Regions from separate parts of the Pontibacillus yanchengensis genome, predicted to be linked through region 4. Evidence: riboswitches for the same ligand, from Rfam matches in the RefSeq annotation. Region 4 holds a riboswitch; each other region holds the start of a gene.
The links. A riboswitch is a leader RNA that binds a small molecule or an ion and turns the genes downstream of it on or off. The one in region 4 is predicted to bind S-adenosylmethionine.

Region 1: linked by a shared signal. The riboswitch ahead of msrA (peptide-methionine (S)-S-oxide reductase MsrA) and the one ahead of GLW08_RS09760 (O-acetylhomoserine aminocarboxypropyltransferase/cysteine synthase family protein) in region 4 are both predicted to bind S-adenosylmethionine.
Region 2: linked by a shared signal. The riboswitch ahead of GLW08_RS13215 (phosphoadenylyl-sulfate reductase) and the one ahead of GLW08_RS09760 (O-acetylhomoserine aminocarboxypropyltransferase/cysteine synthase family protein) in region 4 are both predicted to bind S-adenosylmethionine.
Region 3: linked by a shared signal. The riboswitch ahead of GLW08_RS18745 (methionine ABC transporter ATP-binding protein) and the one ahead of GLW08_RS09760 (O-acetylhomoserine aminocarboxypropyltransferase/cysteine synthase family protein) in region 4 are both predicted to bind S-adenosylmethionine.

What each region holds. Positions count from the first base shown of each region.
Region 1 covers NZ_WMEU01000005.1:109,593-116,927, forward strand. The annotation lists gene GLW08_RS15235 (ATP-grasp domain-containing protein) at 1-1,186, opposite strand, end outside; partial or broken gene GLW08_RS15240 (C45 family autoproteolytic acyltransferase/hydolase) at 1,534-2,582, shown strand; gene GLW08_RS15245 (excisionase family DNA-binding protein) at 2,599-2,829, shown strand; gene GLW08_RS15250 (RidA family protein) at 2,998-3,378, opposite strand; SAM riboswitch class I at 3,727-3,843, shown strand; gene msrA (peptide-methionine (S)-S-oxide reductase MsrA) at 3,965-4,438, shown strand; gene GLW08_RS15260 (class I SAM-dependent methyltransferase) at 4,507-5,025, opposite strand; gene GLW08_RS15265 (thioredoxin family protein) at 5,130-5,480, shown strand; gene GLW08_RS15270 (DUF2188 domain-containing protein) at 5,551-6,012, shown strand; gene GLW08_RS15275 (AIM24 family protein) at 6,142-6,840, shown strand; gene GLW08_RS15280 (hypothetical protein) at 6,904-7,182, shown strand; gene GLW08_RS15285 (hypothetical protein) at 7,248-7,335, opposite strand, start outside.
Region 2 covers NZ_WMEU01000004.1:127,470-134,804, forward strand. The annotation lists gene GLW08_RS13200 (CHAD domain-containing protein) at 1-32, shown strand, start outside; gene GLW08_RS13205 (DUF2515 family protein) at 88-1,218, opposite strand; gene GLW08_RS13210 (AEC family transporter) at 1,868-2,779, shown strand; SAM riboswitch class I at 3,079-3,186, shown strand; gene GLW08_RS13215 (phosphoadenylyl-sulfate reductase) at 3,285-4,001, shown strand; gene GLW08_RS13220 (inorganic phosphate transporter) at 4,025-5,098, shown strand; gene sat (sulfate adenylyltransferase) at 5,121-6,281, shown strand; gene cysC (adenylyl-sulfate kinase) at 6,281-6,880, shown strand; gene cobA (uroporphyrinogen-III C-methyltransferase) at 6,914-7,335, shown strand, end outside.
Region 3 covers NZ_WMEU01000008.1:60,836-68,170, forward strand. The annotation lists gene sufD (Fe-S cluster assembly protein SufD) at 1-172, opposite strand, end outside; gene sufC (Fe-S cluster assembly ATPase SufC) at 191-970, opposite strand; gene GLW08_RS21710 (hypothetical protein) at 1,513-1,653, opposite strand; gene GLW08_RS18730 (carboxymuconolactone decarboxylase family protein) at 1,897-2,271, opposite strand; gene GLW08_RS18735 (MetQ/NlpA family ABC transporter substrate-binding protein) at 2,355-3,242, opposite strand; gene GLW08_RS18740 (methionine ABC transporter permease) at 3,259-3,927, opposite strand; gene GLW08_RS18745 (methionine ABC transporter ATP-binding protein) at 3,917-4,945, opposite strand; SAM riboswitch class I at 5,132-5,238, opposite strand; gene GLW08_RS18750 (TlpA family protein disulfide reductase) at 5,467-5,880, shown strand; gene GLW08_RS18755 (hypothetical protein) at 5,881-6,204, opposite strand; gene GLW08_RS18760 (thioredoxin family protein) at 6,831-7,148, opposite strand; gene GLW08_RS18765 (toprim domain-containing protein) at 7,167-7,335, opposite strand, start outside.
Region 4 covers NZ_WMEU01000002.1:517,940-525,274, forward strand. The annotation lists gene GLW08_RS09750 (ABC transporter permease) at 1-252, shown strand, start outside; gene GLW08_RS09755 (homoserine dehydrogenase) at 305-1,288, opposite strand; gene GLW08_RS09760 (O-acetylhomoserine aminocarboxypropyltransferase/cysteine synthase family protein) at 1,327-3,030, opposite strand; SAM riboswitch class I at 3,149-3,262, opposite strand; gene GLW08_RS09765 (RDD family protein) at 3,486-3,803, shown strand; gene GLW08_RS09770 (thiol-disulfide oxidoreductase DCC family protein) at 3,972-4,367, shown strand; gene GLW08_RS21630 (hypothetical protein) at 4,737-4,907, opposite strand; gene GLW08_RS09775 (hypothetical protein) at 4,963-5,181, opposite strand; gene GLW08_RS09780 (hypothetical protein) at 5,304-5,528, shown strand; gene GLW08_RS09785 (TraR/DksA C4-type zinc finger protein) at 5,623-6,396, opposite strand; gene GLW08_RS09790 (flagellar basal body rod protein) at 6,598-6,960, shown strand; gene GLW08_RS09795 (PspA/IM30 family protein) at 6,975-7,335, shown strand, end outside.

The sequences.
Region 1 (7,335 bases), on a different contig from region 4:
CGTAATGATTACCAAAACCAACTCGCTCGGCAACTTTCCCTTGAGGTGGTGTGAACATATCATGCTTCAAAAAGTATGGATGCTGCTCTAACTCTTCAGGAATGTTGAGATCCTCAACATAATCAATGTCAGGGTGAACCATTAAACAACCAGCATATCCTTGAAAATTATCAGCACTTGGGAAGAAGGCGTCTATCTCCTCCTGTGTTGTATTCGGATCACTACACAAAATTTGCGCTTCATAAGCACTAAATCCATATGCTCGCTCAATTAAATCAAAGATATGTCCACCAGGTACACGAGCTGCAACTTCGCCGAAATGTAACGTACCATCTGGCATAATGAAATACTCAGGGTGAATGACTCCATATTCAATTTCAAAAGCATCTACTAACTGCTGAACTGCTTTTTCAATTAATGGTCGTTTGGCTTGTAAGGATGGGGAAGCTGGTACAAAGTTAGAATAGCCCAAGCGAATATATTCTGTGATGTTCAAGAATTGCACTTTTCCTTTATGGATAAATGCCTCGCAAGAAAACTCCTGACCATCTAAGTGACTCTCCATCAATAGTGGGAAATCTACATCTTCTAGCTGACTAATATCTTCTACTGTGTCAATTGCAAGGTGCCCCACAGATCCTGCTTTATCAAGTGGTTTCACATGGATAGGATCAAAATGATCCCCATCTATTTTAAGTAAGGCTTGATTCACACGCTCTAAGAATCGTTTTACATCATCTTTCGTTCTGGCTTCTTCAAAAACGCCTACTTTGATGCCTGCAATTTGTGCTTTTCGCTTCATCATACCTTTATCACGCAGTAACCAAGAACGGTTGAATATGCGTGGGTCCTCACGGAAACGAGCGTTCAGGGCACCAGCCCATTCCACACATTCTTCATATAAAGGAATCGCTAGTTCAACGCCTAACGACTGAAGTTGTTTATATAAATTATCTGAGCTTTCATTAAGTCTACTGAAATCCCAACCAACAAACTGTAAATCATGCTTCTTTGCATAGCTTTCAAAATCAGGAGGACCAACAACGACGAAAGGTCGATTCATACGGGAAGCTGCTTCAATAGCCTCTAAACTCCATCCAATTAATGCAGTTAAGTATGGCTTTGTTTTGTCTTTCTTTTTAGCTTCTTCCACTGAGGTATTACGTTCTAGCTGATCTAATTCCATTTACTCCCTCTCCTTTTTGTGAATTGTTATGGGGTGTAAAACAGTAAAACGTTGTGAAGCAAATGCGGATGTAACTCCGAATAGCATCTCATCTTTAAAAGTAACAGAACTTCATAAAAACTGTAAGCTTTTGTTGTGGGATTCGACAGTATATGTCAAAACTAGTGAACATTCTACGAAATCTTTATCTGAAACTATCTGTTTGAAAAGTGAAAGCTTTGCGAAGTCCCTGTCAAATCAGTTACGATAAATCAGATAAAGATTATAAGGTGCCTGACCTCCAGGGCGTTGATACGTTATCGCTGAGAAGTGGTGGGGGTCTAGCACCATAAAAACGAGGGATACATATGAAGCAAATTTATAGCGATGTTTTGCAATTTCGAGGTACGCATTATGATTTTGGATATATGCAAGGTGAGTTACTTAAAGATTCGTTAACAGTAGAAAATAGAGAGAAACAGTGGAAGCTACGCAAACCTAGGTTTTCAGTAGAAGAGCAGGAAGTGAAAGACGCGATTCTCCGCTTTGCACCAGGTGTTTGGGATGAGCTAGTCGGAATCAAAGATGCAATGGATTGGCCGATGGAGCGGGTGTTGATGGAGTTTGGCGGGTATCGTCTTGATTACGTGAAGTCAGGTTGTTCGATCTTAACCGGTGACGACTACATGGTGCGTAACTATGACTATCAGCCAAAAACGTATGAAGGTCGGTTCGTATTTTTCCAGCCAAGTGATCAAGGCTATGCTATTATCGGACCTTCTCAGCGTATTACTGGACGTATGGATGGGATGAATGAAAAAGGCTTAGCACTTGGTTATAACTTCATGCATCGAAAAAAACCAGGTGAAGGGTTCATCTGCTGCATGATTGGAAGGCTGATTTTAGAGAGCTGTGCAACTGTTGAGGAAGCGGTAGCGATGCTGCAAGAGATTCCGCATCGCCATTCCTTTAGCTACATTGTGTTTGATGCGAGTGGGCAAACCTATGTGGTCGAAACATCCCCGCGAGGAGTCGAAGTTCGCCAATCCAATGCATGCACGAATCATTTTGAATGTATGAAAGACGAAAACAGAAATTATTTAGCTGATTCCTATCGCCGTTTAGATACGATGAATCAACAAAAAGATCAGCTGAGCTCTCCCTATGAGGCCTTCCGATTATTAAATGATACTGACAAGGGTGTGTTCTCAAAGCAATACAAAAATTGGGCAGGCACCATCCACACATCAGCGTATTTTCCTCAGGAGAAAAAGGCATGGTTTGCATTAGGTGGAGATCAGGGATTGTTTTTGATTTTGATAAGTGGTTAGCTGGAGATGATGTAGCTACGGAACGTATTACTGGAGAAGTAGATACAGGTCTTCCATTTCCGCATATGGATGAAAACGCAAGATAGAAGAGGGGGGCAGGTTATGTACTTAACCATACAAGAAACAGCAGAATATTTAGAACTCCCAGAAGCCTATATAGAAAAACTAGTCCAACAGAACCGCATCCGTTCCTTACATGACGGCGAGCAATTTCTAATTAACAAAGAACAATTCAACACTCATTTCGAACAAATGGAAAAATACCGCGAATATGTTCAGCAGATTTTGAATGAACCACTACCGGAGGACATGGATGTAAAGGATGAGGATTAGTGTTGTAGAGGTGAAAACGCTAAAGTAGCGGATAAGAGCAGAAAAGTGCGGATATCTGCGCCAAATCAGCGGATATACGTGCTTAGACACCCAATTCTGACAAATAGCAATCACACAAAAAACAAGTGAGCTGCCTCAGCTCACTTGTTTTGCTCCCATTTCGTATTACTATTCCTTCACAGCAATTGCTTCCACTTCAACCTTAGCACCTTTTGGTAGGCGTCCTACCTCAATGGCTGCGCGGGCAGGATATGGTTCGCTTAGGAAGCTTGCGTACACTTCGTTTACTACAGCGAAGTCGTCCATGTTATCAAGATAAATGTTGGCTTTGGCGATGTGCTTGTAATCCAAGCCGGCTTCTTTCAAGATCGCGCCAACGTTTTTCATCACTTGTTCTGTTTGCTCTTTTACGTCATCAGAAACGAAGGCTTGTGTTTCTGGATCTAACGGGATTTGTCCAGATACGAATAGTAAATTTCCTAGGTCTACAGCTTGGGAATAAGGTCCAATAGCTGCTGGTGCTTGATCTGTAGCAATTGGTTTAAACATGAAACAACACTCCTTTTTCATCCTATTATAGGGGGTAGCTACCTTTTTAGAAAAGGAAAACCATTCTACAAAGTGGAAGGGATTCTCCAGGTTCAAGTGTGGCACGTTATTAATTGCCTTTCTCTTAAGCCTGTGGTATTCTTATACGTAATGCCATCCCTTAAATCGATACGACTGCGGGAACTTAACCACCTGTATGGGATGGCAGGTTATTTATAAAAAACAACTATCATGTTTTTACATAGACCATCATACACTACCTCATAAGAAAAAATGTAGTTTATTACTTTACTTCGCTACCAAATGTATGTATGATGTGTGTTAACAAATAATTTAAATAGCGCTAACTTCTTATCCAGAGAGGCGGAGGGACTGGCCCTTTGATGCCCGGCAACCATTCAATCAATTTATTATTAATTGGAACGGTGCCAATTCCTGCAAGGTGAAGACCTTGGGAGATGAGAGGATCGTACGGTTATATACTTACGACCCCTTTCTTGGATGAGAAAGGGGTCTTTTACGTAAATAAAAGGCTCGTCGATCTCTACGATAGAAGTTTTCGTTACAGAGAAAGGAAGAGATGATTATGGCAACAGCATTGTTTGCGGCAGGATGTTTTTGGGGAGTAGAGGCATTTTTTGAACGACTTAATGGCGTTGTGACGACTCGAGTTGGTTATTCAGGCGGCCATGTTGAGAATCCATCCTATGAGTTGGTCAAAACAGGGACGACAGGTCATGCTGAAACAACCAAAATTGAATTTGATCCAGACATTATCTCCTACCAACAACTAGTCGATGTATTTTTTGAATGCCATGACCCAACATCTATCAATCGCCAAGGTGAAGATGTAGGCTCGCAATATCGTTCCATTATCTTCTATGGAGATGAGGAGCAAAAAGAAATTGCCGAACAAAAATTGCAAGAGTGGTCCAATAAAGGGATTTTCAAACGTCCTATTGTAACCGAAATTACTGAATCTGCACCTTTTTATGATGCTGAAGAATACCACCAAAAGTACTTGCAGAAAAATGGATCCGTTTCATGTGGGGTCGTGTGATGAACTTATCATCACACGATTTTTTTACACGTTTTCGTATTCTCTGTTTTTGCTCAAGCGCCGAGTTTCTAACCTTCCATTTTATACACATAAATCGGAGTCACCCCAATTGAAACTTGTTTCTCAGGATGATGACCTGGTAAAGCAAACGTATGAGTGATAAGTCTAGTGGGAGATGCCTTATTACGAAGCTTCGTCATTGCGTCAACGTATAAATAACAAAAGACCACATCATACTGAGAGGAATCGACGTGGAAAAAATCTTTTTTCCAAATATAGAGATTAGCATGATCGCTCATCCGTAGGCGAGCCTTCATTAGAAAAAATGGAATCCATGAGGTTTCATATGCATCTACCCTGGCATTAGGGAATGTCTTGGCGAAACCAAAAGCCATGGTGCCAAATCCCGCTCCGAAATCAGCGACCTTCATTGGTTGATAAGACTTGGTCAAAGAGAGTACTTCTTTTTTGACGCGAGTGTTCGTGGGCGTTGGGGTTATACCATTTTTTATTGAAAAATAGGCAATAGATAATAAACTCAATATAACAACAATCAGTACTATCCCTTGTACGACAGTATAAACCATATGGCGGACCTTCCTTTATATACGTATGGGGGTAAGCAAAAATAGCGATTCTACAAAGAGAACCTGATATAATACAGGTAGAAAAATAAAAGGTGTTGATGTAAATGAAACGTGCACAATCAATAGAAGAAGTGCGATCCTTCGTACAACAAGAAGATATTTCCCTATTATATATTTCTAGACCGAACTGTTCTGTTTGCCATTCCTTACTTCCACAGGTAGAAGAACTATTGGAAGATTATCAAAAAGTATCTACCCTATATGTAGATGCAGATGAGATTCCAGAGATTGCAGGAGAATATGAAATTTTTACTGTACCTGTTTTAATTGTATCAGTGGAAGGAAGAGAAATGTTCCGAAAAGCCCGAATTGTTCCGATAGAAGAATTAAACCAACAACTAGGAAAGCTTTATAGCGCGTACTGGGACGAAGGGACAGGTTCCTCGTCTCAGTAAGTGGTTTTGGATAGGAATGGAACGGTAACGTATATTATAAGAGAATATACTGTTGCGGAGGTGTACGTGAATGCCTTGGGATACAGATGATTATCCAAGTTCATTAAAGAATCTAGAAACCCCTGTCCGAAAAAAAGCCATCGAAATTGCGAATGCTATGTTAGATGAAGGGTACGATGAAGGAAGTGCTATTCCCATTGCAACTGAGCAAGCAAAAGAATGGTACGACGACGCTAGTGAAGATGAAATCACAGAAATGAAGCAAAAAAGCGACGAAAAATTAAAGCAGCGTGACCCTGAGGGCCAGCAATACGATAGTCGTCCGGAATTACTAGACAAGGGAGAGCATGTGGTCTCTCATGAAGATGGTTGGGCTGTACAAGCAGAAGATGCCAAGAAACCAGCAGCCACTTTTGATAATAAAAGTGATGCGATAGATCGGGCTAAAGAGATTGCATCCAACAAAGGAACTCAGGTTATTATTCACAGAAAAGATGGTAGCATCCAAGACCATATCGGATTTGGTTCATAAAGTGAAAAGCAAAGCATAAATTGACTATAGAAAAGTCCTGTCTATTCATGAATAGACAGGACTTTTGAATGTTATTAGAGAAATAATAATGTATAGAAGAACAAGAAGGTTTCAGAAAGGGAGTTCACGATGAGTAATTATTCAATAGAAGAATTTATTAAACAAACGAAACAAGATGAAAATGAGAATAGTTTCTTTGAACTCGAGACGCAACGTATGCTTGAGGTGAATTTGACAGATGAAGTATGGGCGAAGATGGGTTCGATGATTTCCTATACAGGGTCCATTAAATTTGAGCGTGAAGGCATTTTAGAGCATGGCTTAGGCAAGATGTTTAAGAAGGCTTTTTCAGGAGAAGGCAGTGCTCTAATGAAGGCAAAAGGTCAAGGGAAACTGTACTTGGCTGATCAAGGAAAAAAGATTACTATTTTAGATTTAAATAATGAAGCAATCACGGTCAATGGTAATGATTTGTTGGCATTTGAGCCAGGTATTGATTGGGATATTCATTTAATGAAAAAAGTTGCTGGTATGATGTCAGGCGGACTCTTCAATGTATCTCTTGAAGGTAGGGGAATGGTTGCAATCACCTCTCATTATGAGCCACTTACATTATTAGTAACACCAGATCAGCCTGTTGTTACCGATCCTAATGCTACCGTTGCGTGGTCGGGCCATCTACAGCCTGAGTTTCTAACAGATGTAACGTTAAAAACATTTTTTGGTAGAGGGAGTGGAGAATCCATTCAAATGAAGTTTTCAGGAGAAGGATTCGTAATTGTACAACCATTCGAAGAGATTTATTATTCCTCTTCAAGTCAATCGTAATAGGGTTAAAATTATGTCGTATCGTCCATACTGCTCCTAAATAGGAAATTGGGAGCGATGCGGATGATCCATCAGTTGAAACGAATTGAAAAAAGTCCAAATCGAAGGTCAAGCCATAAAATCGTGGGGATTAGTGAGTCCGAGCGAGAAGAATGGCTATGGACAGCTTTTGTGAAAGGGAAAAAAGTCATGTGGATGTTTGTGTCCAGTCGTCCTTTAATGCTTAATGGGAGAGAAGTGCAGTGGAAGGGGCAAGAGACGGTTCCACCGGAGATAGAGTCTCATGTGAATCAAGTAGCTGCACAGATTGGTGATTTATTTAAAACAGTAGAAGTATCATAGACATAATGTAAAAGAATCCTAGTGCCATGTTTCGGCACTAGGATTTCATTTTGCCTAACGTCCTATTACTCTATCTCTATCGATTCTAACTCCACATATTGAAGCCATGTTGCGATGTTGATTTTTTGAACGAGTTTCTCTGCTTTTTCCTCT
Region 2 (7,335 bases), on a different contig from region 4:
TTGAAGTTAAAGAGCTTACGACGACATCTTAGGTATATTGTTTCACGTGAAACATCCTCATAAAGCATAAAAATCGGTAAACTATTATTAGTTTGCCGATTTTTTGTCTTCTTCTCGCCCCAAAAAGGTTTTCTTCATAAGGGCTGCAAGTTCAAGCTTGGTAATGGTCTCACAGTATGCGGCTTTGATTTTGCCTGAGGTTGACGTATTTGGTTTGGATAAGAAGTCTACTTTATCCCAATCGTCAAACCAGTCGTCGTTACTTGCTTTTTGGTGTCTAATTTCATCCCAGACCTCTTGTAATTTTGGACTATACAATAAAGGAGCTCTCGGCTTTAACTGACACTGGTATGTTTTTAAACGTAAGGGATAAGAGGAAGTGTCTTTAGTATGGTGAAATAAGTGAGGCCAATAATCCATTCGAGATCCCGTGTGTGGATGTTGAGACGTCCAGGCTAATACATTTTTTAGTCTTCGCTTGTCGTTGAATAAAAGGTGATATAACCGCTTTCCTAGTTCAATTCGTTTAAGGATGGAAGCGAAGTGATGCACGGTTTCTCCTATTATCATGATTTCAGTACCTTTTTGATATGGAATTAGAATATGATTTAAACTTAACAAGTCTTGAAGTTTAAATTCTATCGTACCAAGCACGTTTTTCTGTATTTGTTGAGATTGCACCAATCTATCTTCAATGTAGTGTTGCTCATTTGTTATCAATGCGTAGGTTAACATCGTTTTGGAAGGACGGTACCAAAAAAAATGCCAACTTGCTTCCATGAAAGAAGAGATATTCATTGCTGGCAGAAGATGAAATAATGGTTTGTGCTGCTTTTTGCTTTCCTCATAAAGCAATAATTGAGGGTATGCATCTTGGAAAATCAACCAATTCCCTCGTTCAAGAAACATAAAAAAGTCTACCTGTTCTTGTTCGGATAGTAAGTGGGGCAAGCATTCACCCTTTAAATCAGTCATATTCCATCCGGAATTTCTAGATACTAAATGAGCTAACAAAGCCCACTCAATCTCAGGGTACTCTTGATAAAATTTCAGGTATGCTGCCGTGCGAGTCACATTGTCTTTATTATATTGGTTCGTTTTATGTGAGATATAAGTGATGATGTCTTTTTCATCATGTGATAGAGGTGAGGGGGAAGTAGGAACAAGGCTTTCTTTTACTTTATTTTCCTTTATACTTTTCTTCATTTCTTGAATCATTTGGTTGTGTTGCTTCCTATGCTTCCAACTAATTAGGCTCACTTCCCTTCCGTGGTAAAGTGGCATTGTTTGTAGATTGTATGAGGCTAGGAGATGAAACATGAAGGTAGTTCTTTTTTTACATGTTTAGGATGAAAGTTGATACGCAATTAAATCTCTGTCTATATCCAAATGTAAAAGGAGACTTTGTTAACTATTGTGGATGATGTGCCAGAATCGCTCCATTCTCTTGAAGACTTGAGTTCGAGGTAAATACTTTTATTAAGCGTGATGTTTCCGACACCTTAATATGGAATAAAGGTTGCCTGGGAAAAACTCGCGTCCTGCCTCGTGTAGTGCCGCAGGAAAGCTAACTATTTCCCGGCCTTTCTTTTCTCCTATCAATGCAATGGAAACACCCCATTCCCCCCAAACTCTCTCAACTTCAAATCTTCAAGATTATGCCTCTTATGTTTCATAACTTTTTTCTATCAATCTTTGCGGACTTAAATAACCGCGGCATCTGCGTCTAAAGTGGGCGTTGTGTTATGTTGTTTTAGAATCATCCTTTGAATTAGCCCTACATGTATGACAAATATGATATGGTAATGAATAGGAAAAAATGTACGAAGCATGAATTGGAATAGTATATCAGTTAGGAGACGAATAAATGGATAGCTTTAACAGCCAGTTTTTATATTCAGTTTTAATCATCGCACTTGGATATATCTTAAAACGAACAAATTTAATTAAAGAGCAAGATGGTGAAGGTTTAGCAAGGATTATCTTTAATCTGACTCTGCCATCGTTATTAATCGTCACCTTTCATGATATTGAAATCGATTCCTCATTAATCCTGTTAATTGTAATAGCCATCGTATATGGTTTGATTCAAGCGGCGTTGGGTTTACTTCTCTTTAAAAACGAAGAAAAGCGCACAAAAGGAATGCTATCCATGATGGCGCCAGGCTTTAACATTGGACTTTTTGCGTTCCCGCTCGTTGAGGCGATTTGGGGGGAAGAAGGATTAAAATACTTTGGGATGTTTGATTTTGGAAATGCATTGATCGTATTTGGTGTTATTTATGTGATTGGCAGCATTTATTCTGATGCAGGTGAGCGAAAAGATTTGAGGCATGTGGTAGGCAAAGTAACCAAATCCGTTCCACTAATCACATACGTGACAGTATGTACATTAAATTTTACAGGAGTGACCATTCCTTCGGTTATCATTGAGGTTTCAGAAACGATATCCGTTGCTAATATGCCGTTATCTTTATTGCTGCTTGGTATCTACTTAAACTTCTCTTTCGCAAAAGGATCTAGTAGCCAAATTATTAAATTACTTTCTCTAAGATACGTAGTTGGACTAGGAATAGGGATTTTAATGTTTGTGTTTTTACCTTTTGAGAGTATGTTTAAATATACAGTACTTATTGCACTAATCCTTCCTATGTCAGCTTCTGTGTTGCCTTATGCGGTTGAATTTGATTATGATCGTAAATTTGTTGGTACTGTCTCCAACATTACCATTATCGTAAGTTTCTTCCTTCTCTGGGGAGTGGGGACCTTAATAATATAAAAAACATGCAGCGTTTAGGTATTTTTACCTATACGCTTTTTTATTAGGCTGGGGATGTTTTTTGATTATTATGAGGTAAGGCGCTTGCACATTTCTTCATTTTTCACATGTACTATATTGACATCTATTATGAAATGCTTTAAAGTTACGAGTATTCAAAAAATTATAATAAACACGTATAGAACCTATTGCTTTTATCATATAGTGGAACAAACGCTAAAGATGAAAAGGCGATATTTTTTTACCCCTAAAGCCTACAATCCCGATGAATTAACTTGGGATATCCATTTAGAACATAACTCTTATCAGGAGTGACGGAGGGAACTGGCCCGCAGATGTCCGGCAACCTGCTTACAAAAGCAAGGTGCTAATTCCAGCAAAATGACCATCATTTTGGAAGATAAGGCAACATTGCTTGTTAATCTGCCTTTCCAAAATGGGGAGGCAGATTTCGTTTGTGTAAAGCACTATTTTTATCCTGGTCAATCGTTAGGAGGTTGATGGAATGACAACAGTTACGCATGACAATTGGGAAACTAGTGAGAAGCCCGTTTTCGATATTATGACTCCTACAAAAGGAGCGCAAGAAGTGTTGGAATGGTCTTATCATCATTACGGTGATGATATTGTATATGCTTGTAGCTTTGGTGTAGAAGGAATGGTCATGATTGATTTGATTGCCAGAGTGAAGCCGACTGCAAGAATTATTTTCTTAGATACAGGAATTCATTTTAAAGAAACATATGAACTGATTGATAGAGTGAAGGAGCGCTATCCTGAATTACAGATCAAAATGGTAAAGCCTCATCTTACACTTGATGAACAGGCAGAAGAGTATGGAGAAGCCTTATGGGAGAGAAATCCGAATAAGTGCTGTAACATTCGGAAGATTATCCCTCTAGAGAAGGAGTTATCCCAAGAGGAAGCTTGGATTTCAGGTTTGCGAAGAGAGCAGTCTCCTTCTAGAGCATCTACGGATTTTCTAAACAAGGATGATAAATTTAAAGCCGTAAAAGTATGTCCGTTAATTCATTGGACTTGGCAAGATATTTGGAACTATGTGCGTAAAGAAGATTTGCCATATAATCCACTACATGAGCAAGGGTACCCAAGTATAGGCTGTTCTGTATGCACGGCTAAAGTTACCGATTCCGGTGACTCACGAGCTGGGAGGTGGGCTAACACAGACAAAACGGAATGTGGTCTTCATTCCGATTCTTAGAGTAATAGATAAGGAGATTATCCATGACAGTATTGGCGATTGCAGTAGCACTGTTTTTTGCAATGAACATAGGGGCAAGCGGCGCAGCAGCAGCAATGGGGACCACGTTTGGTTCTGGTGCTATCAAGAAAAAACGAATAGCACTTGTTCTATGTAGTGTCGGTGTTGTATTAGGAGCTTCTTTTGGTGGTCAGGAAGTTGCGGAAACGATCGGAAGTGGAGTGATCCCTTCTTCCATTATCAACCTAAAAGTTGTGTTAATTATTCTCTTTTCAGCTACCATGTCCCTATTTATCGCCAATATGCTAGGCATACCATTGTCGACTAGTGAAGTAACAGTCGGGGCTGTCATTGGAGTCGGTATTGCCAGTCAAATTCTCTTCGTAGAAAAACTTTTTTTTCTGTTATTGATTTGGATTTTGGTTCCGATTAGTGCCTTCTTGATAGCTCTATTGTCTGCAAAAGGTATAAAGCTTTTAGAGAATCATTCTACTGCAATCCATCAACCCAATTGGCAAAAACGATTCACGTTTATCTTGATTGGTGCAGGATTTCTCGAAGCAGTGGCAGCAGGCATGAATAACGTAGGAAATGCGGTAGGACCTCTAATTGGTGCAGGGGTACTTTCTATGAATACAGGCACTGTAGTTGGTGGGATTTTTGTAGCGCTTGGTGTTCTCTTGTTTGGAGGCAAGGTGCTGGAAACGAATGGGAAGCGTATTACCCGTTTTTCCTTAATTGAAGGGTGTTCCATTACAAGTATCGGTGCGGGTCTTGTGATAGCGGCATCTATTTTAGGGATTCCAGTCCCTCTAACACAAATTACTACATCCGCCATTATGGGAGTAGGAGCTGGGAAAAGTGGCCAAATCCTTTTCAAAAAGCGCATTATCAAGAGAATGTTAATGGTGTGGGCCGTATCCCCCGTATTCTCCTTAGTCTTTTCTTATGGATTAGTAAAATTGTTTTTAGAAAGTGATATGTATTCCCTTGTAGCCATTGGAAGCATGTTCTTGGCAACAGTAGGGTCGCTGTATCTTATTAAGACAGTACGGGAAGAAAAAGCAATGATTAATGAACAAGGTAGTGGCATTTAACTAATTATTGGAGGGTTACAAAATGACAAAGAGCGTACCACATGGAGGAACATTAATTAATCGATGGGATTCAGACTATTCTTATTCCCATATCCAAACAGAAATCGAACTAGATGCGATTGCATTAAGTGATTTAGAGCTTATTGGCATTGGCGGGTATAGCCCTTTAACCGGTTTTCTAGAAGAAGCAGACTATCACTCTGTCGTTGAGAATATGAAACTAGAGAACGGGCTTCCATGGAGTATTCCGATTACTCTTCCGGTTACAGAAGAGAAGGCAAATACGTTGAGCACTGGAGATGAGGTCCGCCTCGTCTATCAAGGGGATGTGTACGGTGTGCTAACCGTGAATTCGATCTTTTCACCGGATAAATCGAAAGAAGCACAATATGTGTATCAAACAACAGATGCTGCACACCCTGGGGTGAAAAAGGTGTATGATCGTCCTGATCATTATGTAGGTGGTCCGATTACATTAATCAAACGTACACCGAAGGGGCGCTTCACACAATATTATAAAGACCCTGTTGAAACAAGAAACTATTTCACAAAACAAGGTTGGGAAAACATTGTAGGATTCCAAACAAGAAATCCTGTTCATCGTGCGCATGAATACATTCAAAAGACGGCTCTTGAAATAGTTGATGGTCTATTCTTAAACCCATTAGTAGGCGAAACTAAATCCGATGATATCCCTGCTGATGTGCGGATGGAAAGTTATGAAGTCATCTTGGAAAACTATTATCCTGAAGATCGAGTGTACTTAAGTGCCTTTCCTGCAGCGATGCGCTATGCCGGGCCAAGAGAAGCTGTATTCCACGCATTGGTACGTAAAAACTTTGGATGTACCCATTTCATAGTCGGGCGAGATCATGCAGGAGTAGGCGATTATTACGGAACCTATGATGCACAAAAAATATTCTCAAACTTTACCGAAGAGGAATTAGGCATTAAGACGTTGTTCTTTGAACATAGCTTCTATTGCAAAAAGTGTGATGGAATGGCCTCTAACAAAACATGCCCACATGATAAAGAACATCATATGATGCTATCAGGTACAAAAGTAAGAGAAAAACTACAACGTGGAGAAAAACTACCTCCAGAATTTAGTAGACCAGAGGTAGTCGAAACATTAATCAAAGGGATGAAACAGGATGCGGTCCAAACAGGAGGAAAAGAGTAATGAGTGAAGAACGAAACCTAACTTGGCATGCATCTACTATCACGAAAGATCTTCGTCATCGTAAAAATGAACATAAAAGTGCCATTCTTTGGTTTACAGGCCTTTCTGGTGCAGGTAAATCCTCCATTGCCAATGCTGTATCTTTAAAGCTATTTGATGAATCCATCCAGCATTTTGTCCTTGATGGAGATAATGTACGCCATGGTTTGAATAAAGACCTTGGTTTTAGCGAAGAAGATCGCAAGGAGAATATTAGAAGAATAGGCGAAGTAGCCAAACTCTTTATTGATAGTGGCCAATTTGCCATTACAGCTTTTATTTCCCCTTTCCAGGAAGATCGAAATGATGTGCGTGAACTTGTTGAAGAAGATGAGTTCATCGAAATTCATGTGAAATGCTCGTTAGCTGAATGCGAGAAACGAGATCCAAAAGGGCTATATAAGAAAGTAAAACAAGGGGAAATTAAAAATTTCACTGGAATAGATTCTCCTTATGAAGCACCGGAATCACCAGAGATTGTAGTGGATGCAGAGAACGACTCAGTGGAAGCATGTAGTGATCAAATTATTGCATATTTACGCGAGCAACAATATATCTAATAAGAAGGAGTTAATCATAAAGGGGGCCATTAGATGGGGAAGGTATATCTTGTAGGTGCTGGACCTGGGGATGCAGACCTTATTACAGTCAAGGGACTGAAATGCATCCAACAGGCAGATGTTATTTTATACGATCGCCTTATTAACACAGAGTTACTGGAACAAGCCAAAGAAGATGTGGAGCTGATCTATTGTGGTAAGCTTCCGAATCATCATGCATTACAACAAGATACCATTAATCACTTCCTGGTGAAGCACGCTCGTAAAGGTAAGGTGGTTACTAGATTAAAGGGGGGCGATCCGTTTGTTTATGGACGTGGCGGTGAAGAAGCCGAAGCGTTAGCCAAAAACTGCGTCGATTTTGAAGTCGTCCCTGGCATTACATCTGGAATCGCAGCACCTGCTTATGCTGGTATCCCAGTCACCCATCGTGAACTTGGCTCTACTTTTGCATT
Region 3 (7,335 bases), on a different contig from region 4:
AGAAATTCCATTTATCAATCTTCGTTTTATCAGGCTTAGGCATTGCTAGCGAATCAGCTTCCTCCAACGCATTTACGCGAAGGTCGGTCATCCATTTTGGTTCGTTTCGTTTTTCTGAATATTGGGTGACATATTGTTTGTCGTATGGAAGTTGTTGAATTTCAACAGTCATGATATCCCTCCTAACTGATTACGCTTCTATTGTTTCATCTTCAATGCCTAGCTCTTGCTTAATCCAATCATAGCCTTCTGCTTCTAGACGCTGTGCTAGTTCCGGCCCACCAGATTTCACAATACGACCTTGCATCATCACATGTACTTGATCAGGTGTAATGTAGTTCAATAGACGCTGATAGTGAGTAATGATTAAGCAACCGAATTGGTCGTCACGCATCTTATTGATACCTTTTGCAACAACTTTTAATGCGTCGATGTCAAGACCAGAGTCAATTTCATCAAGGATGCCGATTTCTGGCTTAAGCATCATTAACTGTAGGATTTCGTTACGCTTTTTCTCGCCACCTGAGAATCCTTCGTTTAGATAACGTTGTGCCATATTTTTATCAATATCAAGATAATCCATGTTATCGTCCATTTCTTTAATGAACTTCATTAGATTAATCTCGTCGCCTTCTTCACGTTTAGAGTTAATAGAAGAACGCAAGAAATCGGAGTTTGTTACTCCGGAAATTTCACTTGGATACTGCATGGCTAGGAATAGACCTGCTTGAGCACGTTCATCAACTTCCATTTCAAGAACATCTTCTCCATCAAGTGTAATAGAACCACTTGTGATTTCATATTTAGGATGTCCCATGATCGCTGATGCTAGCGTAGATTTACCTGTACCGTTTGGTCCCATTACTGCATGGAATTCGCCACCTGTAAGTGTAAGGTTTACGCCTTTTAATATTTCTTTACCTTCAATTTCTACATGAAGATCTTTAATTTCTAGAGTTGATCCTGCCATCTAAATACCTCCAATATCATGTCTTTTATATGCTTCGATTTGAGGACCTCATGTTTCATTCTCAATCTATTCTCATTAACAATCTTATATCAAATTAAAATTATTATCAACTGTTTTCCCTTACTGGTAATCATTAGAACAAATTACCTGTAATGAAGTGATAATAAATGAGAAAAAGGCCAAGTTTCTTCCTTATTATAATGAAAAAACACTACTTCCATATGATAACAACTTCTATATGGTTTGAAAACAAGTAGGGTTATGGATTCATCACTTCAGACTAACTTAAAATGAACTACTAAAAACGCTCTAGAGCAACAATTATACTGGAGTTTATGGGAAACTTGTCCCAGAAAACAAGAAAAGTGAGATTCGATGTTGATTGATATCGATCGATTATAGAAGAGGGATCATACCAGTAGCTGGATGTTAGAGCTAGACAAGTATGAACCAGATTCTACATTCTTTCATCCTTCAATAAAAACAGGCGACTAAAGGTCGCCTGTTTTCTAATTTATCTTAATAATGTATAGATAGGATTCTTAGCGATGTATTTTCCGATCAACTTCAGCTACGATTCTTTGACTTTGTTCAAACTCTTGCTGTCGCCGTTGTTCAACCTTAAGACGTTGGTCTAATCGACGACTGTATTCCGCGTAGCCCATACCATGAGATTGGTGCATTGCCTTTTCCATCTCATTTGTGTAATTCAAGTTCAATTGGTCACTAATAGTGAATCCATCCCTTCAAATTTATCAATGTTTACAAAATAAATTTTACCATAGGGAAACTCCCTTCACAAAAGGCGTTTACATCTATTTTCACCTGTTTGCAAGTGAGACATCACGAACAGAATTAATACCTAGACACACCATATAATTCATCGATATTTCTTTAATTTGCTTAAATTTATTCAAGTTTTGTTACTAGTGTTTATTTTCTTGCAATTCATGAATACTTTCTTGCACAAGGGTTACAGCTTGGCTTAAAGCAGCCCCTCCGCCGAACGCAGCAGATACTCCACATGCTTCCATCATTTCTTCGTAAGAAGCACCATGATCAAGGCAACCTTTTGTATGGTAGATCATGCAATACTCATCTTGAGCTACAACACTAATGCCAAGAGCAATCAATTGCTTTTCTTTCTGTGATAAAGTTCCTTCTGCAAAACACGCTTCTGTAAACTTACTAAAATGATGTGCTACGTCAGGTAAATGTGTAGAGAAAGTTCCCATACCATGCTTATAGTCAAATAACGCCTGTTCACTTGTATTCATTGCTTGGTGTTGTTTTTGGTCCATAAAAAATCCCTCCAAGGATAATAATTAACTACGAATAGTATGACCTACATACTATAGATTATCCGTGGAGGGAAATAAATTACTTATTTACTAACAGGCACGATGGCACCGTTGTATTTCTCTTTCATAAATTGCTTAATTTCCTCAGATTGTAGAACTTCTAAAACAGTTTGAAGCGCTTTGCTATCTTTGTTTTCTGACTTTGTAACAAGTAAGTTTGCATAAGGTGATTCTGAACCTTCCATAAATAGAGAATCTTCTGTTGGGTTCAACCCTGCTTCAATTGCATAGTTTGTGTTAATAGCTACTAATGCATCTTCTTCACGCTCATAGTTTTGAGGTAGTAGACCTGCATCAACATCAGCAGAGAACTTTAGGTTTTTAGGATTTTTGGCGATATCCTCGATTTTTGCACTTTTCTTATCTATACCTTCTTTTAACTCGATAATACCCTTTGATTCGAATAGAGAAAGAATACGTCCATGGTCAGCTACAGAACGACTCATAATCACTTCTGTTCCCTTTGGAATCTCGTCAATGCTGTTAATATTTTTTGAGTAAACTCCCATTGGTTCTATGTGAACTGGACCAATGCTTGCGAAGTCATATCCAAATTCTTTTTTCTGGTCTTCAAGATATGGTGTGTGTTGGAAGTAGTTGGCATCAATAGCCCCACTAGATAGATCTTTATTTGGCAGAATATAATCCTGGTACGTTTCAATGTTTAGTTTAATTCCTTTTTCTTTCAAAAGTGGTTTTGCTTCTTCAAGAATCTCAGCATGTGGAGTGCTTGAAGCGCCAATTGTCAGTTCTTTTACTTCCTCACTTTGTTGATCAGAAGAACCTTCCTCTGATGCTGAGTCGGATGAGTTCCCATTTGATGATTCTTCAGAGTTACCCTCAGAAGTTCCGCAAGCTGCTAGTACTAAAATAAATAATGTACTTGCAAGTAGTGTTAGAAATTTTTTCATGATTTCTCTCTCCTTTTTATCGTTTATCTAATTTATTTGATACATAATCGCCTAGAAATTGAAATAAGAAAACGATTAATACTATTAAAATGGTACTTACTAATACAACATCAAAATCCCATCTCTGGAAACCCTTCAAGTAAGCTAGGTCACCTAAGCCTCCTGCACCAATAACACCAGCCATCGCTGTATAACTAATAAGTGCAATAGCTGTAACTGTTATCCCTGATATTAGTGCAGGCATTGATTCTGGCAAGAGAACCTTGAAAATAATAGTCGATGTCTTTGCACCCATACCTTTGGCTGCCTCAATGACACCTTTATCAACTTCCTTCAGTGCTATCTCTACCATCCTTCCATAAAAAGGGGAAGCTCCAATAATCAGGGCAGGTAACGCTGCATTAGGACCTCTGATGGTTCCAATTAGGAATTCCGTAAAAGGGAATAACAACAATATTAAGATGATAAATGGAATCGCTCTAAACACGTTGACTACCGTAGCTACAATGAAATTCAGTATTTTATTTGCCCATAATCCATCTTTTGCAGTTAAATATAAAAGTAACCCAAGAGCAATCCCAAAAATAAATGTACCTAAGACAGAAATGCCTGTCATATATATAGTTTCCTTCGTTGCTTCTATCAAGTCTGCCATTTTTACATTTGGAAATAAACTACGAAGCATTTGGATTCACCTCAACTTTGACCGATGTTTCAGAAATATATTGAATGGCCTCTTGTATAACTTGTTCTTCTCCAGTTAGGTGAACGACCAAGGTTCCATAAGCCCCTTTTTGAGTCTGAGTGATTTTACCCTGCAGAATGTTAATAGAGATATCATATTGTTTTGCTACCTCACTAATGACTGCCTGGTTTGTCTTCTCTCCTACAAAATGAAGTTTTACTATATGACCTGAATCATATTGTGTAAGAATTTCCTGTAACGAATCATCTTGGTCTCGATCACCCATGACTTGTTCAACAAATCGCTTGGTCACCTTTTGTTGAGGATTCCGAAACACATCTAAAACATCACCTTGTTCCACAACTCGTCCCTCTTCCATTACAGCTACACGGTTACTAATTTTACGGATAACATGCATCTCATGTGTAATTAGAATAATGGTCAAGCCAAGTTTCTTATTGATATCTGTTAGAAGATCTAATATAGAATCCGTCGTTTCAGGATCAAGTGCAGATGTTGCCTCGTCACATAAAAGAACCTTTGGTTTATTTGCTAGTGCTCTTGCAATCCCAACTCTTTGCTTTTGTCCACCGCTAAGTTGAGAAGGATATGCATTTTCTCTTCCAGACAGTCCAACTAGATCAACAAGTTCATTTACTCGTTGTTCTCTATCTTGTTTAGAAACATTGGCAATCTCAAGCGGAAAACCAATATTCTCCTTAACTGTTCTTGACCAAAGTAAATTAAAATGTTGATAGATCATTCCTATTTCTTGTCTTGCATGTCGAAGACCTTTACCTCTTAGTTTTGAAATATCGTTTCCATCTATTATGACTTCTCCACTAGTTGGGTCCTCAAGGCGATTGAGTAAGCGGATAAATGTACTCTTTCCAGCACCACTGTACCCAATCACTCCAAATATTTCACCTTTTTCGATATCTAAGCTTACATCATCAACCGCTTGAACATTTCCTGAACTGGACTGAAATACTTTTTGTAATTCCTTAATTGAAATCAATGTCGATTACCTCCCTTTTGCTCCGACTATACTGATAATTTTACTTGGATTTATGGTTGAAGAGTTAAAATATTGTTTAGGTTTACTTAGACAAGACAAGCGTAAGTGCTAAAAGCTTTCTTACTTTTTAAATAAAAAACCTTTCTGCCCAAGAGGACAAAAAGGTTTATGTGTAAACACTTCGTCCTCTCATCTATCTAAGTCTAAAACTTAGCAGGATTTGGCACCTTTCAAACATGGTTGATGGTTGCCGGGCTTCATAGGGCCAGTCCCTCCGCCTCTCGTGATAAGAGATTCACGTTCTTTATTTAATTAAAGCATTAACTTACTTATTCACTAAAATTGATTCTAGCATGGTTAAACTTATAAGGTCAAGAAGTTTAACATTAAAACTTTATATGTTTCCACAACTGATATCAATGTCTCTTAATTAGGAAATAGTATGAATAAGTTGATTCTAATAAGAGTGTGATTTATGTTAGCATGTGGATGAATATTCGTCAATATAAAGGAGTTTGATTATGAAAGCCCCTATCTTTGAATTACAAGACATGAATGGAGAAATATATAGTTTAGAAGATGATTTAGGGAATAATGTTGTGCTTACATTCTGGACGTCATGGTGTCCTGATAGCGGTAGAGATTTACCCAAAAAAGAGCAACTTTTCCAATCAATGGACCATGATAAAGTAAAAATGATTACGATAAATGTCGTGGGAAGAGAACGAAATGCCCAAGAAGGCATCGATTATGCAAATAAATTTTTGACGCAACCCATACTTTTTGACAAAGGAACAGAAATATATGACGCTTACAACTGCCAGGGTGTACCTACCACGGTCCTTATTAATAGAAATGGTGAGATTGTCAAACAGTTTGGTGACCAAGCACAGTTCCTGGAAATCGTTGAAGCTATTGGAAGTAAACTTGTCTAATCAAGCAGACAAGTGAAAAAGTGCCTCAATCAATAAAACATCTTTATATCGCCCATTCATTTTTATTAAATGTTTGGGCACCTTTAATAACTTTATTTCGCCACTCCATATTAGCTGTAACGTATAGCTATCTGCTTCAACGATTACCTGAACGTTCCTACCTTTTATATCATGAAGTAAGCATTTTCCATTCTCTATTTCTAAACAAATCTGCTCACAATTACTATAAAACGAAACCACCAATGATCTATCATGTAATAAAGGACCTAAATCATTACGCTTTTCTACCCTATCCAACCACGCATACAACTCCTTGGCATTCATTGGCCCTCTCCTTTTTATCAAAAGTAAAGAAATTATAAGTTCTGGCGCTTACATGTCTAGCTCTTGAGCCCAGCAACTAGCAAACTTCCTGCCCGTCCTTACGATAAGTCAACATCGAATCGTTTTACTCTTCTTGTGTTTCCTTTCGGCCTACACGACGTAGGTTGGTTCGATGTTGCTGCGTGACGCAGCGGTCTTAATTGAACTTCCATCATTCCAGAATTCACTCTAACTCACAGGAAGACAGTTTGTACGGTGCTAGACGGGCTCTTACGCTTTTATTTGATGTCTAGCTCCATTGCTTTTGTTATTAGCTTACTGCTTGTAATTCTCTACAAAAATATAATATCCTCTTTGGTTCATAACAATTTAAAAACTTCTCGCAAACCCAGTCGAAATATTTCCCGAGAAATATATAATCAACCTATATTTTGTCGCAAATGAAAGAATATCCCCCTATATTGTAAAGAGTTCAACTATTCCAATGTTACATTATCCAGAAGAAATAAGGTGTTTTACAGATATACACACCGACTATAACCTTCCTAGTAATCACTTTTGACAATACAAAAGAGCATCGAACTACTCTAGAATTCGATGCTCTTTCTAATCAAGTCATGACGTTATCATACTTCTTCATATTCACTTACCTTTTGATACATGTATGGCACAGAGTGAAAGGCATACACTTTCTCCTCGACATCCATTCCATCGGTAATCAGTAAACAAGGGACACTTTCAATTTGAAACGTATGCATGAAATTTGGGTGGATGGATGCGTTTAACTCATTAAATGTGAGCTCTGTTTTGGTAGCTTCGAGTGTTTCTAACATCTTCCTGGCAATGTGGCATGTACCACAAAAAGGACTATGAATAAATGTCATTTCATAAGCTTTGGAACTTTTCTGCAATGCTTGAAGAGGATCTTCTTCTAAAAGTTGCATAGTTATATCACCTTTATCTTACGTCAAAAAAATTGGATCTACTGAAATATGTCTACTCACTAATGCTGAGGCTAATTCTGGCTCAGGAGTTGCCGCCACTTCTCTAAAGGACTTATCAATGTATATGTGCTCTGCATGTGGTAATTCAAATGAGAGTTGTTTTCGTAATTTATGACCAGAGTCGTCT
Region 4 (7,335 bases):
GTGAACATTTATACACCACTTGTCGTGTTAGCTTATATCATATCAGTGCCAATTGGTGTGCTAGCTATTGATCAAATGATGGCATCCCTTGTTGAGCAAACAGGGTTCTCCTTACCGGTGAAGCTAACGTGGCCAATGATTGGTATAGGATTTGTTATCATCATGGTAACCTACTATGTGTCGCTATTTTTCTCCAGAAAGAAAGTGACGAAAGTTTCCTTACAAGAAGCTTTAAAAAAACAACAAGATTAATAGAGAAACCAGCATGGCATAACTAGCCATGCTGGTTTTAATGTAGTGATTCTTAGTAAATATACTGCTTTTCTAGCTTTATTTCTTTATGAAAAACATAAACTAGATCTTCAATGATGGCACTGGCTGTCGGTAATTTACCAGCGCCTGGTCCTGTAAGGGTGAAGGTTCCTAAAAGGTCAGTATGGACAGTAATACCGTTGTTTACACCATCTACGCTGTAAAGTGGATGTTCATCATCAATTTGCATTGGTTGTATGGATGCAGCCACTTCTCCATTACGCATTTCAACAGTTGCAATATGCTTGATCTTCTGCCCTCTTTGGGCCGCATGTTGAATCTGTTCATTTGAGATTTCCCCTATTCCTTCTCGATACACATCCTCCCAATTTGGTTGTAGATCATAAACCAATTGACTTAAAATCATGGACTTATAAAATGCATCATTTCCATCTACATCATTACTTGGATTTGCTTCTGCAAATCCCTTCTCCTGAGCTTGCACTAAAGCTTCTTCAAAAGTGGTGTGATTCATCGTCATTTCAGTGAGGATATAGTTCGATGTACCGTTTAATATAGCTTCCATCTTTTCGATTTGATTTACCTGTAACAATTGCTTGAGTGTTCGCAAAATAGGCGTGCCTGAAGCTGTAGTAGCTTCATAACCTATATGAACTTGATTCTCTGTAGCTTTTTCTATTAATTGTTTTCCATAACGAGCAAACATTGCTTTGTTGGCTGTAATGACATGAATTCCTTTTTGAATTGCTTGGGATAGGTACTCAAAAGCTGGGTGATCTCCAACTGTCGCTTCAATGATGACATCCACGTCTTTAGAAAGAATATCATGGTAATTTGTTGTAATTGGTATGTGGTTTGGAAGATTGCGTTGTTTCAAAGAATCGTTCACGAGTACGCCTACGAGCTCTGTATCTGTACCTAACTTTTCGGATATATATTGGTCATGAGAAAGGAGTGTCTCATACACTCCTTGCCCAACTGTTCCAAGACCCAGAATGGCTATCTTAATAGTCATGCTTTTCCTCCTTGCTCTGCCTCATATCAAAAAGAGGATTATACTTTAGCTGTTTCATAAGTGTTTTTTGGAGCCCTTACACGTTGAGCTTCACGATATAAACTATCTGTTTCCTTGTAAGATATTGATAGATCGTTCAGACGTTGTTTGGATGTCGGACTTATGATGTTCTGGGTGATGAAGAAATAAGAGTCATCTATCGTTGAAGAAGCTTTTTCGATGCCAAGATTACTTAGGGCATACACAATGTCTGTCTTTTCAGGTAATGATTCATATTCAAAATAGAGAGAAAAACCTAATCTCTCCAATTTAGCAAATTCTTCCGGTTTACTGGTTCGATCAGCGCCAAACACAGCAATGGTTTTAGGGCGTACGATTTGTTCATCTCTATATAGGGAAGAAGAAAGCACTGCTTCTATAGGTGGTTGATGATTGGAATAATCACTCTTTAAGCCAGTAGCTTGCTCTATTGCATATTCTAAATCACTAATAAGATCATCTGTCGACTCCAATCCAATTGATAATCGTATTAGATCCTCTGTAACACCTGTTTTAACAAGGTCTTCTTGATTTAACTGTTGGTGCGTAGTCGATGCTGGATGAATGATTAGTGATTTTGCATCTCCAACGTTGGCAACATGAGACCATAAACGTATATTGTCAATTACTTTTCGTCCTTCTTCGCGTCCACCTTTAATACCAAACACGATAATGGAACCGTAGCCGTTATGAAGGTACTGCTGTGCTAATTGGTGGGATGGATGGTTTTCAAGACCTGGATAGGATACCCAATCAACTCCAGGGTGCGCCTCTAGGTAACGAGATATTATCTGCGCATTTTCTAGATGACGTTCTACTCTAAGGTGAAGTGTTTCTAATCCTTGTAAAAGATAAAATGCGTTTTGTGGACTTAAACAAGCACCAATGTCACGCAAAAGCTGCACACGAAGTTTTACAGCAAATCCTGCTGGTCCGACATCTATTCCATATCGAATACCATGATAACTTTCATCAGGCTCAGTGAACCCAGGAAACTTTTCGTGATTCCAGTTAAAACGTCCACTATCTACGACTACACCGCCTATAGAATTTCCGTGTCCTCCAATCCATTTCGTTGCGGAGTGGATAACAATATCTGCTCCCCAAGAAATCGGTTTGCAGACGTGAGGAGTAGCAAATGTACTATCCACTAGAAGAGGGATATGATGAGCATGGGCAACATCAGCAACACTTTCAATATCAAGCACATCTAAACTAGGGTTTCCTATTACTTCCGCAAAGATAGCTTTTGTTTTAGGAGTAATGGCTGAACGGAAGCTTTCTGGATCCGTTCCATCCACAAACGTTACGTGAATTCCATACTTTGGAAGCGTCACTGCAAATAGATTATAAGTCCCACCGTATAGGTTCGTGGAAGTAACAATTTCATCACCAGCACTTGCTATATTTAAAATAGCTAAAGTGATAGCTGCCATACCTGAAGAAGTAGCTACTGCGGCAACACCATCTTCTAATAGGGCGACTCGTTGTTCAAAAGCATCAATGGTAGGATTACCAATTCGAGTGTATATGTTTCCAGGTTCTGCTAAGGCGAATAGGTTTTGAGCATGTTCTGTGTCATTAAATACGTAGGAAGTTGTTTGATAAATAGGTACCGCACGTGATCCAGTAGTTGGATCTGGGGATTGACCTCCGTGTAAACTTAACGTCTCCAATTGATATTGATGATAGGGTAGTGTCATACAACAATTCCTCCTTAAAATTTTGAGAGATACTAGGAAAAATTGCCTGACAGGTAAGGAGGAAGAGGGTAAAATAAAAACCCCCTTCCTAAGAAGAGGGTGTATATGTACAGTCCTCCTCTTATCTTCCAGATCCTCATGACCTGTAGGAATTAGCACCTTTCCCAAACCGTTTGTTTGGATGGTTGCCGGGCTTCACAGGGCCTAGTCCCTCTGCCGCTCTAGATAAGAGATATTAAATTTACTTTCTTTGTTCCACTTGTATAGGATTATATCCTATACTGCATTAAAACGTCAATACAGTTGTTAGATAAATTAGAATATTAATTCTGTATTGAATATTCTAATTTAATATAGTGAGTCGTTAGCAAAATATGTTAGTTTTTTACTTGCAACAAAGTTAAATGTATTTAATACTAAATGGTAACTTAAAGGAATGTAGGAGTTGAGATTTCATGCCTAAATACGCAAGCTTTGGCAGGAAGTTATTAGCTGATTTATTGGATTATTTACTATTTGGTATAGTTGTTGCTACGATTATCTTTTTTGTAACAGGTAAATTTTCTTTAGTGGATGCTAACGGCTCCATCTACTTTGAGCTTTCCCATGTTCTTTATATGACTTTGTTGCCTTTACTTTGGAGCGGCTATATTGTTGGCAAGCGAATATTTAATATTTATATTACCAAAGATGGTCAACCTTTAATATTATCAACAATGGTACTTCGTGAAATCTTTGGCAAGTTTATCTTAGCTGGGGTTACACTACACTAGGTACTACTGTAATCATTAGTATCTTCATGATAAACATTCGAGAAAATCGACGTGCTATTTAAGATTTGATTGCAGGAACGATGTGGTTCATGGGAAGCCCGCAAAAACATAAGCCTTTTTCATTTTTGGTATAATGAAAATAGTTATTAAATATGGGTGTGATACACTATGGTAAATAAAATTATTCTCTTTGATGGTGAATGTAACTTCTGTGATGTAAGTGTGCAGTTTATTTTAAAACGTGACAAGCAAGAACAATTTACATTTGCGTCCTTACAAGGTGAACACGGTCAAAAATTATTAAAGCAGCATGGCATTTCTTCAAGTGTTGATAGCTTTGTTTTAGTAGATGATAAACAGATACACTTCCAATCAACTGCAGCGCTTAAAGTATGTAAGGAGTTGGCTGGCGCATGGAAATTGCTCTATGTGTTTATTGTAATTCCAAAACCAATTAGAGATAAAGTGTACAACTTTGTTGCTAATAATCGATATAAATGGTTTGGGAAGAAAAATCAATGTGCTTTGCCTTCACCTGAAACAAGAAAGCGTTTTTTAGACTAATAAAAACCTCCTATCGTTTAGGAGGTTTTTTTATGTTCAAATATAATCTGAGTTTCTTTCAATATGGCCCCAAAGCCTTTTTTGATGGGGGTGTTTTATTATCGTCTAGAAAATCATTAACGGGTAGTGGATAACCCTGCTAAAGATATGGCCACGTTCAGCTCCAGCGCCCAGCGACTAGCAAACTTCCTGCCCCTCTTTACGATAAGTCAACATCGAATCGCCATCGCTCTTCATGGTTCCTATATCTCTGAAAAGATTTAAGGAAGTTCTATTAAGGTCGCTGCATCGTGCAGCAACATCGAACCAACCCACATCGTGAGGGCAGCAGTTTGTACGTCGCTAAGCGGGTGCCTTGGGCTTTTGTTCCTAGCGATGTTCTTTATCTCCTTGGAATCCTTTTTTGGAATTACGGTTAGAGACTCTTTCCATCTTTTCACGACTAATCGTTTCATCGTTTAACTCTACATTTCCAAGGCTTTCTGTAGGTGTCATGTTATTTTTTTGTGCAGCATCATGTGTAACTTTGCGTTTGGTCATAGTAGACCCTCCTTTCCATTCTATTTTTTACAAATCACAAGGTATCATGCATGTATTATTCTTTTTCAATTTCGTCCATCATAGTGATGAATGCTTCAGGATTTTCGAATTGTTTCATTTCCCAATTGGCATGAATCCATTTCACTAATTCCTCTTTAGAATTAAAAACCTCACCACTTGTATCTTCTTTTCTAATCATGTAGCGTCCATTATCTGGATCATTGGTGACTACACAAGGGTAAGCTCCGCTTTTGCCATACAATTGATGTTCCAAAAAACATTCTCCTTTTTATCGTAGTATTTACCCTTAACATGGACTTATTCTTAATACGATTAATGAATGATTCTTATGGGAAAATCAATACTAAGAACAATAAAATAAGGAGGTACACACTTATGAAAAAAATTAAAATCAACCGTGAAAGTCATAATAAATTAGCTGGTGCATTTAACGCTAACATGAAAATCAGTAAAGCGTTTAATGAACAAGATAAAGAAGATGGGGTTACAGAGGGTGAATTACTGTCTAGTTATTACATGAAAGAAGACATAGATGATGTGAACTATTCAACAGAAAGAAATGGGAAAAGTGTTAACGACCAAGTTCGTAACCACGAATGATGCGATGTAGAGGTAGTTTATGTGTGTAGGCTTTAGGAAATAGGATTCTTCCCCATAAAACAGGCATGCTTTGATTAGCATGCCTGTTTTTACGTTACTCCAGTTCGTTATGATCTTCTTCATCCTCAAGGTAGCTATCTGTTTCAGAATAATGTATTTCTCCCACTATCGACATCATTCCGGATTCATCTAGGTCTTCTTCATATTCATCATGTTGGGCGTTAGGATACACTGTTACGTTATTGCCATACATATCAACACCTGTGAAGTTTTCATAATCCTCAACGTAACTTACATTTTCATCTGAGTTTATATACGTATCATCATATTGTTCAATATCCTGACCTGAGAAATCGGAAGGTGTTTCGGATGTCCCGTATCGGGCCACATCTTGCCATGAATCTTCTGAGTCATAGAATGCGGTAGAAATGGATTCATCTGAACGTCTACGTAATCCAGGTTGAAGCACTTCTTCCTCAACAGGCCGTTGCTCATGTTCTTCTTGGTCTGGGCTGTGTTCTTTACAATATACGGTCGTCGGAAGGGCTTCCAAACGTTCGAATGGTATTTCTTTATTACATTCTTCGCAACGTCCATAACTTCCTTGATCCATTCTATATAGTGCTTGGACAATATCTTTTAACTCTTTTTCTGCGTGTTCATTTAATGCAATATCCTTTTCACGCTCATATAGATAAGTGGCATTATCACCAGGATGGTTATCATAATTGGAAAGTTCACTAACGGACTCTTGAACGGACTCGTCTTCCAAGCCATAGTGATCATTTTGCTCTAAATGGGTCAACAGCTCTCTTTGTTGACTGTACAATTCTGTTTTTAGCTGTTGGGTTTGTTTCTCTGTTAACATGGTTTTCCCTCCTTGGAGGTTTTACTTTTCGAACATACATATAGTATTTACATCCTTAATGAAATCATGCTTTAAGATATAGCATCTAGGCTTACGATATATACGTCTTAAGGCTTACTTGAAAATATGGCTGTAGCTCATTATGCAATCCTTTTGAGACAGGTATGATAAGAGTAAGAAAGATGAAAGGAGGGCAACCGCATGAAACAATTTCTATGGTTTATCGCTGGATTAGTTGCTTTGTCTCTAGTTCTTGCTAACTTAGGTCCAATGATATTGCTTGGAGTTAGTGTATGGTTGTTGTACATCATTTTCAAGAAATTTATGAAGACCGATTCTACAGCAAAAAAAGTCTTATGGGTCGTATTGGGCTTAATTGTCTTAAGCATTACGGTGTCCAATTTATACGCATTAATTGGAGTAGCTGCAGCTTATGTTCTTTATGTACTTTACAAAGGCTGGAAATCGAAGAACAATGATCACGTTGTTGGCGATTCTATTCAAAAAGATGATGATCCATTTATTAATTTTGAAAAGCAATGGGCAGAATTAAATAAATCGTAAAGGGAGAGATTACATTGGCAAATTTATTTACCCGAATTAAAGAATCTATTTCAGCTGATTTACACGACATGTTAGATGAAAAAGAAGAAAAAAATCCAGTAGCAGCATTAAACCATTACCTTAGACAAAGTGAACAAGAAACAGAAAAAGTACGTAAGCTTGTAGAGCGACAATATCGTTTGCGAGAAGAGTTTTCGAAAGAAGCTCAGCAGGCAAGAGATATGGCTGATAAGCGAAAACAACAACTAGAAATTGCACGAAAAGCTGGGGAAGAGCAAATGGTAGAATTTGCAATGAGGGAATATGAAGAATACACAGCTCGTGCTGAGCGGATGGAGAAATCAAGACAAGAAGCAGCTAGCCAGCTAGAAACGT